2 regions of the Janthinobacterium sp. SUN128 genome follow, and region 2 is predicted to be linked to the other one. Evidence: predicted binding sites of a transcription regulator. Region 2 holds the regulator's gene; the other holds the start of a gene.
What was found. The regulator LexA, encoded in region 2, represses DNA repair genes until DNA is damaged. The targets are predictions, from matches to a motif close to ACTGTATNNNNATACAGT.

Region 1 (4,207 bases), 140 kb from region 2:
GCCAGGTACAGCAGGATGGCGCCCGACTCGAACAGGGCCAGCGGCTTGCCATCGGGACCGTCCGGGTCAAGGATGGCGGGAATCTTGTTGTTCGGATTGAGGGACAGGAAGGCGGGCGACAGCTGGTCATTCTGTTCGAAGCTGACCAGGTGCGGCTCGTACGCCAGGCCCAGTTCTTCCAGCAGGATCGAAACCTTGATGCCGTTCGGCGTCGGCAGCGAGTACAGTTGCAGGCGCTCGGGATGCCGGGCAGGCCATTTTTGGGTGATGGGGAAGTCGGGAAGCTGTGTCATGGATATCCTTCATTTCAATTAAAGATGCGGCGCCGGGCAGCCAGTATAGCCAAGCATGGCAGTTTCAGCAGGACAGCGCATTCAGCCAAACAAGCCATGCAAAAACCAGCGCGGCGCGGCATCTTCTCCGCTGCCGGCGATGCGTTCACGGTAGACCCAGTAGTGGGCATGGTCGAGGCCTTCGGCGATGAAGTAATCGCGCGCCTGCGACTGGCCCCACCAGCCCGCTTCGATGCGCTCGGCGACAGAGACCATCTTCAGAGGCGAGCCATAGAATGGCCGGTGCTCGCGCATCAGGAGGGCGATGGGCTGGGCCAGCAGCCAGCCGGGACGGGGCATGCCGGGCAAGCCGGGCGGCAAGTCCGGCACCGCGTTTCTGCCGCCGGCCTTGGCAGGCAGCGGCAGCCACTGGTTGGCCGCCTCGGGACGGTAATCGGCGCGCGGCGCGGCCTGCAAGACATTGTCCGTGCCCAGGCGCGCCACCAGCAATTCCATCAAGCGCTGGCGCTCTTGCGGCGTGCCGCCCGGTTCGGGAAACAGGGTGTCGCTGGGCGGCGCCATCGGCTGCACCTGCAGCGCTTCCAGCGTGAGGCCGATCACGGGCGCGTCCAGCACCAGCTGCGCCAGGCGTTCCTTGAGCAGGCGCACCAGGTGCTCGTCGCGCCAGACGGCCTCGCCCAGCGCCAGGTCGATGACGGTGGGCGCACGCGCCACCCGGCCCCGCTCGTGCGCCAGCAACAATTGGATGCGCTCGACGGCAAATTGCCGCGCGCACAGCCAGCCCGTCATTTGCTGCAGCAGCCGGCGCGCGCCGAACAGCAGCGCGTCAGCGTGCTCCACGCGGTCGAACAGTTCCAGGCTGGCGCGGAACGTGGGCGGCGCTTCGAGCCACAGGTACAGTTCCGTGCCGTGGCCATGCGCATCGTCGAGCATGTCGAGCAAGGCCCCGCCGCAGCGGCGCTGCAAGCCGGGCCGGGGCAAGTGGCGCAGCAGCCCCAGGGTGCGGCAGCCGATGCCGTCCAGCCATTCCAGCCAGGGGCGCGCCGGCGGCAGCAAGGCGCACGGCAGGCGGTCGAGGCGGCGCACCAGGCTGGCCATGCTCAATGTCCGGCCCCGGCGCGTCCCGGCGCGCGCCAGCAGCCAGGCGCCGCGCGCCGTGGGGGCGCACGACAGCTGGGCCGTGTAGCCGAGCGCGCGCAAGCTGGCCGCGATTTGCCGGCACAGGGCGCGCACGCCGCCGAACAGGCGCAGGCTGGCGCCCGCATCGACGAGCAGGGTCGCTTCCTCGCCCTGCGCCACCAGCGGCGAATATTGCAGCAGCGCCAGCGCTACCGCTTGCAGGGCTTGCGCCTCCAGTTCCTGGGAGCGTTCGTGCAGGCGCGCCTGCGGCGCCAGCATCAGCGCGCCGGCGCGGCGCATGCCCGGCCGGATGCCGGCTGCCCGCGCCAGCGGCGACACGGCCATCACTTGCTCCTGCTCCAGCACCACGCCGAGGCTGTCAACCGACCAGCGCGGGCAAAACACTTCGAGCGGGAGCCGGGGCAGGCACAGGCCGATCCAGAGTCGCATGGCGTAGCAGTAATGAAGGAGGTTGCAGGGGCAGGAACAGGGGCGCGTCGCGCTGCGGTCCCCGGCGCTTGATGAAGCCGATCTCGATGCCGCCGGCGGCCGGACGCACGGACAGGCGCAACGGCGCCGGCGATGCATCCTGCGCGCCGTGCAGCGGGCGCAGCATGCAAAACAGGGTGTTGCCGGACTGCGCGGCCAGGTGCAGCCGGCGCAGGCTGTCGGCGCGCACATGCGGCTGCCAGAACAGCAAGGCGCCGCAACTACCGCTGCGCAAGATATTTTCCGCCGCCCACAAGGCATCCTTGCTGCTGGCGCTCTTTAACCACAGCAATTGTGACGGCGTCAGCCCCTGCGCGGCCAGGGCCAGCGCCTGCGGCGGATGGGGCGGTTGCAGCAGCACGATGGGCAAGCCCGGCAGCTGCGCCAGCGCGGGCGCCAGCAGCCGCAATTCGCCGCTGCCCGGCTGCTGCACCAGCAGATCGATGAGGCTGCCGCTGGGCCAGCCGCCGCCGGGCAACTGCGCGGACAGGGCGGCAAAGCCCGTGTCCAGGCAGCGCGTGGCGCCCTGCCCCAGCTGCGATGCGCGCCACAGGGACGGGTGCAAGGCTTCCGGCGAGGCCATCAATTCGGAATGTTGCATAATTGAATATGAAGATAAATACTGTATGCATATACAGTACTATCCAGCCACGTTTTTGGCAAGGCTTATCTGCGCCGCAGCTCCCCGGGGGCCGTCCCGCCACGTCCGAAAAACACCGTTTTTCACATCGATTGCTGTACCATAAGCACTCTCCTTACCGTCTGGCAAAGTACCAGTCGGCCTCCTCCGTCCATAAGGAAACGCATTTGACCACCATCCAAATCATCAGCGCCATCGTCTTCGGGCTTGCGCTCATCCACACCTTCGCCGCCAAGTCGTTTGAAACATTGTCGCGGCGCCACCCCCGCCATGCGGGCCTGCTGCATTTGCTGGGCGAAGTGGAAGTCGTGTTCGGCTTCTGGGCCTTCATCCTGATCATCATCATGGCCTTTGTCTCGGGCGGCGATGCGGCCATCGAGTATGCCGAGTCGCGCCATTACACGGAGCCGCTGTTCGTCTTTGTCGTCATGGTCGTGGCTGCCTCGCGCCCCGTGCTCGACGCCGTGCAGCGCCTGTTGAAAGGCGTGGCGCGCGTGATGCCGCTGCGCACGGAACTGGCCCTCGTCTGGCTGGGCCTGGCGCTTGTGCCCCTGACGGGTTCGTTGATCACGGAACCGGCCGCCATGACCCTGGCCGCGCTGATGCTGGCACCGCAAATCTTCCGCCCGGGCATCCCTGAATGGCTGAAATACGGCGCGCTGGGCGTGCTGTTCGTCAACGTTTCCATCGGCGGCACGCTCACCTCGTACGCGGCGCCGCCCGTGCTGATGGTGGCCACCACGTGGAACTGGGATAGCGCCTACATGGCCAGCCATTTCGGCTGGAAGGCGGCCATCGCCGTCCTCGTCAACGCCACCGGCGTGAGCATTTTGCTGCGCAAATACCTGCACAGCAACACCTCCGACATCAAGCCGAAGGCCGGTGAAGTCGAAGCGCCAAAAGTGCCGCTGGCCGTCAGCCTGGTGCATATGATCGTGCTGGCCGGCGTCGTCGCCCTGGCGCACCATCCCGTGCTGTTCATCGGCCTGTTCCTGTTCTTCCTCGGCTTCGTGCAGGCGTATGAGCGCTATCAAAGCCCGCTGATCCTGAAAGAGGGTTTATTGGTCGGCTTCTTCCTCGGCGGCCTGGTGGTACTGGGCGGCATGCAGCAATGGTGGCTGCAGCCCATCGTTTCCAGCCTGAAACCGCTGGCCCTGTTCTTCGGCGCCCTGGGCTTGACGGCCATTACCGACAATGCGGCCCTCACTTACCTCGGTTCGCTGATCGTCGGCATGACGGACGAAGCGAAATACATGCTGATGGCCGGCGCCGTGGCCGGTGGCGGCTTGACCGTCATCGCCAATGCGCCGAACCCGGCCGGCGTGGCCCTGCTGCGCCGCGGCTTCAAGGATGAATCGATCGGCGCCGTCGGTTTGCTGGCCGGCGCCCTGCTGCCGACGGCTGTGGCGGGCCTGGCCTTCCTGGCCCTGTAAGCCTCATCACGGGGCGGCTGCCGGCCGCCCCTGCTGCCTTCAATTTCCCTCTTCAGTTTCCCTCATACACGAGGAAATGCAGCCGGTCATAGAACAGGCTGTAGGCATAGTCGAACGTGCCCACGCTGCGAAAACCCTTGTGCAGATACACTTGCAGCGCTTCGCTTTTTTCCCATACCGTCAAGGTGATGCGCGCACAGCCCTTGCGGCTGGCCAGGTCGCGGATTTCATGG
Region 2 (4,207 bases):
CCGATTCCCGATTCCTCGCGTCCGGCCGCCATCCAGCTGGCCATGGCGCTGAACATCGAGTACCGCGAAGGCTTCATCAAGAACCGCTATATCGGCCGTACCTTCATCATGCCGGGCCAGGCGGCGCGCAAGAAATCCGTGCGCCAGAAGCTCAACGCGATCCCGTCCGAATTCAAGGACAAGGTCGTGCTGCTGGTCGACGATTCCATCGTGCGCGGCACCACCAGCCGTGAAATCGTGCAGATGGCGCGTGAAGCGGGCGCGACGAAAGTCATCTTCGCCTCGGCTGCGCCGCCGGTGATCTACCCGAACGTGTACGGCATCGACATGCCGACGCGCGACGAACTGATCGCCTATGGCCGCACGACGGAAGAAGTGTGCCGCGAAATCACGGCCGACTACCTGGTGTACCAGGATATCGGCGCGCTCAAGCAGGCCATCGCCGACGTCAACCCGGCCCTGACCAACTTCGAAGCGTCGTGCTTCGATGGCGTGTACGTGACGGGCGACGTGTCGCAGGAATACCTGGACCGCCTGGAATATGCGCGCCACCATCCGAAGGCGGCAGCGCCCGAAGATACGCCGCGTTCCCAGCTGAACCTGAACCTGGCGACAACAGAAGCGTAATTATCTTGCCCGGCTAGCGCCGGGCTTTTTTTGCTCCGCGATCATGAACGATAAAAAAAACTACGGCTTTACCACCACCATCCTGCATAACGACCGCCGCAAGGGCATCGAGCACGGTTCCCTGCACAAGCCCGTGCATACTTCCGTTGCCTTCGGCTACGGCGATGCGCGCCAGCTCGCTTCCGTATTCCAGGGCAAGGAGCCCGGCTTCCGCTACGGCCGCCAGGGCAATCCGACCGTCTCCGCGCTGGAAGACAAGGTCAACAAGATGGAAGATGGCGTCGCCACGCTGTGCTTCGCCACCGGCATGGGCGCCATCGGCGCCGTGGTGCAGGCGCTCTTGCGCGCCAGCGACCATGTCGTGTCGTCGGCTTTTTTGTTTGGCAACACCAACAGCCTGTGGCAAACGGTGACGGGGCAGGGCATTGCCGTGTCGTTCGTCGACGCCACGGACGTGGCCAATGTGGCCGCCGCCATCACGCCGCAAACGCGCATCGTGTTTGTCGAAACCATCGCCAATCCGCGCACGCAGATCGCCGACCTGGCAAAGATCGGCGCATTGTGCAAGGAACGCGGCATTTTGTACATCGTCGACAACACGATGACGACACCCTACCTGTTCCGCCCGAAAGCCGTGGGCGCGGGCCTGGTGGTCAATGCGCTGACAAAATCCATCGGCGGCCACGGCAATGCCCTGGGCGGCAGCTTGACGGACACGGGTGTGTTCGACTGGACGCAGTATCCGAACATTTTCGACAATTACAAGAAGGCGGCGCCGGCGCAGTGGGGCATCGCGCAAATCCGCGCCAAGGCCTTGCGCGATTTCGGCGCCTCCCTGGGCCCGGAGGCGGCGCACCATATCGCCGTCGGCGCGGAAACCATGGCCTTGCGCATGGACCGCACCTGCTCGAACGCCCTGGCGCTGGCCACCATGCTGGCCGCCGACCCGCGGGTAGCGGCCGTGCATTACCCGGGCTTGGCCTCGCATCCGCAGCACGCGCTGGCGACGGATTTGTTCCGCAGCTATGGCTCGCTGTTCAGCTTTGAGCTGAAGGATGGCATCGATTGCTTCGATTTCCTCAATCGTCTCAATCTTGCCATTCCAGCGAGCAATCTCGGCGACACGCGCACCCTGGTCATTCCCGTCGCCCATACGATCTTTTACGAGATGGGCGCCGAGCGCCGCGCCAGCATGGGCATCGCCGAATCCCTGATCCGCGTCTCCGTCGGTATCGAGGATGAGGCGGACTTGCTCGAGGATTTCCGTAGCGCCCTGGACGCATAAAACGCCTGGGCAATAAAAAAGGGCCGCAACAGTCATGCTGTTGCGGCCCTTTTTACATGCGGAGGTTCAATGCCAGCTGCGCATCAAGCCTACCGCCAAACCTTCCAGGGCGAATTCATCTTCCGGCGATACGGTAATGACCTTGAAGTCGGGGTTTTCCGGCAGCAATTCGATGACGGAACCGGTTTTCTTGTAGCGCTTGACGGTGACTTCGTCGCCGATGCGGGCGACAACGATCTGGCCATTCTTGGCGCTATCGACCTTCTTGACGGCCAGTAAATCGCCATCCATGATGCCGGCGTCGCGCATGGACCAGCCGCGCACCTTCAGCAGGAAGTCGGGCTTGGCCGAAAACAGGGCGGGGTCCACGTTGTAGCTCGCTTCCAGGTTTTCCTGTGCCAGAATGGGCGAGCCTGCCGCCACCCGGCCGATCAGGGGCAGCGACATCAGCAGCGCTGCCGGCACTTTCGATGGCAGGGCTTCAGCGGCCGCGCCGATCAGGCGGATGCCGCGCGAGGTGCCGGGAGAAATCTCGATCGCGCCCTTGCGGGCCAGGGCCTGCAAATGCTCTTCGGCCGCGTTGGCCGATTTGAAACCCAGTTCATTGGCGATTTCGGCACGGGTGGGAGGAAAGCCCGTGTTTTCAATCGCGTCCTTGATCAGGTTCAGGATTTGTTCTTGTCGTGCTGTCAGCTTGATCATGAGCGGTGGGTGCATACTAAAATGCTGTCTATATGAACAGTCTGTATTTTTGTACAGTATCGCCCACTATGCAAGGGGATTTCCGTGTTTTAGGCGAATTTCGCAATAAATACTTGTCCAGGGGCGGAAAGCACGGTGGCGCGCGGGCTTTTCGGGGGCTGGTGGAAGGAATGATTGAAACGTTTGCAAAAGGCGGTTATAATCTTCGGCTGACCTTCCCACACCCGTCTTGACGCCGGGGTGGGCGATTATCAATCCGACCTGAAGGAGTTTGCATGCGTCATTATGAAATAGTCTTTATCGTCCATCCGGACCAAAGCGAGCAAGTGCCCGCGATGATCGAACGCTACAAAGCCAGCGTAACCACCCGCGGCGGTTCGGTTCACCGCGTGGAAGATTGGGGCCGCCGTCAAATGGCTTACTCGATCCAAAAGCTGCCTAAAGCACACTACATCTGCCTGAACATCGAATGCGACAACGAGACCCTGGTCGAGTTGGAAACAGCATTCAAATTCAATGATGCCGTGTTGCGTCACCTGACCGTTAAAATGAAGAAAGCTGAAACAGCTCCTTCGCCGATGATGAAATCGGTACAACGCGAAGACGCGGCCAAAAGCCACCGCACCGAAGCACCAGCAGCCGCTCCAGCCGCAGCAGCAGCTTAATTCTTGACCAGGATCGTGCGCTGAACCAGCTACAAGTAACCGCCATCATTGCCGAGCGCGAAATATTGCGCTATACCCCGGCAGGGCTGCCGATTGTGAATGCAGTATTGCAACACAGTTCGCAGCAGATGGAAGCAGGGATTGCCCGTTTGACCGAGTTTGATGTTGCCGCGCTAGCCGCTGGCGAAATTTCAGGCAGGTTCAGTCAGGCAAGCTTGGGCGGGGTGTATCAGTTCACGGGTTTCCTGGCCAGGAAGAGCCGCAACAGCAAGAGTTTGGTGTTTCACATCATTGATTTTAGTGCAGTCAATTCTGACTAGCGCATTTTAGATACAGGAGCCTGACATGGCATTCGGTAAAAAGTTCGACAAAAATAAGCTCAAGCTTAAAGAAAAACGCAAACAGCAAAACCCGTTGTTCAAACGCAAGAAGTTCTGCCGCTTCACCGCAGCTCACGTTGAGCAAGTCGACTACAAAGACGTCGACACGCTGAAAGACTTCGTCCAAGAAAACGGCAAGATCATGCCAGCACGCCTGACCGGTACCAAAGCGCACTACCAGCGCCAAGTTGACACCGCAATCAAGCGCGCTCGCTTCCTCGCGCTGCTGCCATACACCGATCTGCACCACGCTTAATCGGTCAGATATTCCTGGAGAAGAACTATGCAAATCATTCTGTTAGAAAAAGTTGTTAACGTCGGTAACCTCGGCGAAGTCGTCAAAGTCAAAGACGGTTACGCACGTAACTTCCTGATCCCGCAACGCCTGGCACGTCGTGCTACGGCAACCGCTGTGGCTGAATTCGAAGTCAAGCGCGCCGAACTGGAAAAAGCTGCTGCCGCCAAACTGGCCGCATCGCAAGCCCAGGGCGAAAAACTGAGCGGCCTGACCGTTCAAGTTGCTCAAAAAGCTGGTGTTGATGGCCGTC

Region 1: imuA (translesion DNA synthesis-associated protein ImuA) is a predicted target of LexA. The motif match lies at 2,523-2,540, and genes of this name have one in related genera.

The regions. Positions count from the first base shown of each region.
Region 1 is NZ_JAPWHY010000001.1:3,278,933-3,283,139, forward strand. Features, by position in the region: gene O3297_RS14790 (glutathione S-transferase N-terminal domain-containing protein) at 1-293, opposite strand, end outside; gene O3297_RS14795 (DNA polymerase Y family protein) at 375-1,862, opposite strand; gene imuA (translesion DNA synthesis-associated protein ImuA) at 1,792-2,502, opposite strand; gene O3297_RS14805 (putative Na+/H+ antiporter) at 2,709-3,974, shown strand; gene O3297_RS14810 (GNAT family N-acetyltransferase) at 4,027-4,207, opposite strand, start outside.
Region 2 is NZ_JAPWHY010000001.1:3,143,205-3,147,411, reverse strand. Features, by position in the region: gene purF (amidophosphoribosyltransferase) at 1-627, shown strand, start outside; gene O3297_RS14240 (cystathionine gamma-synthase family protein) at 671-1,912, shown strand; gene lexA (transcriptional repressor LexA) at 1,979-2,614, opposite strand; gene rpsF (30S ribosomal protein S6) at 2,890-3,279, shown strand; gene priB (primosomal replication protein N) at 3,300-3,599, shown strand; gene rpsR (30S ribosomal protein S18) at 3,625-3,915, shown strand; gene rplI (50S ribosomal protein L9) at 3,943-4,207, shown strand, end outside.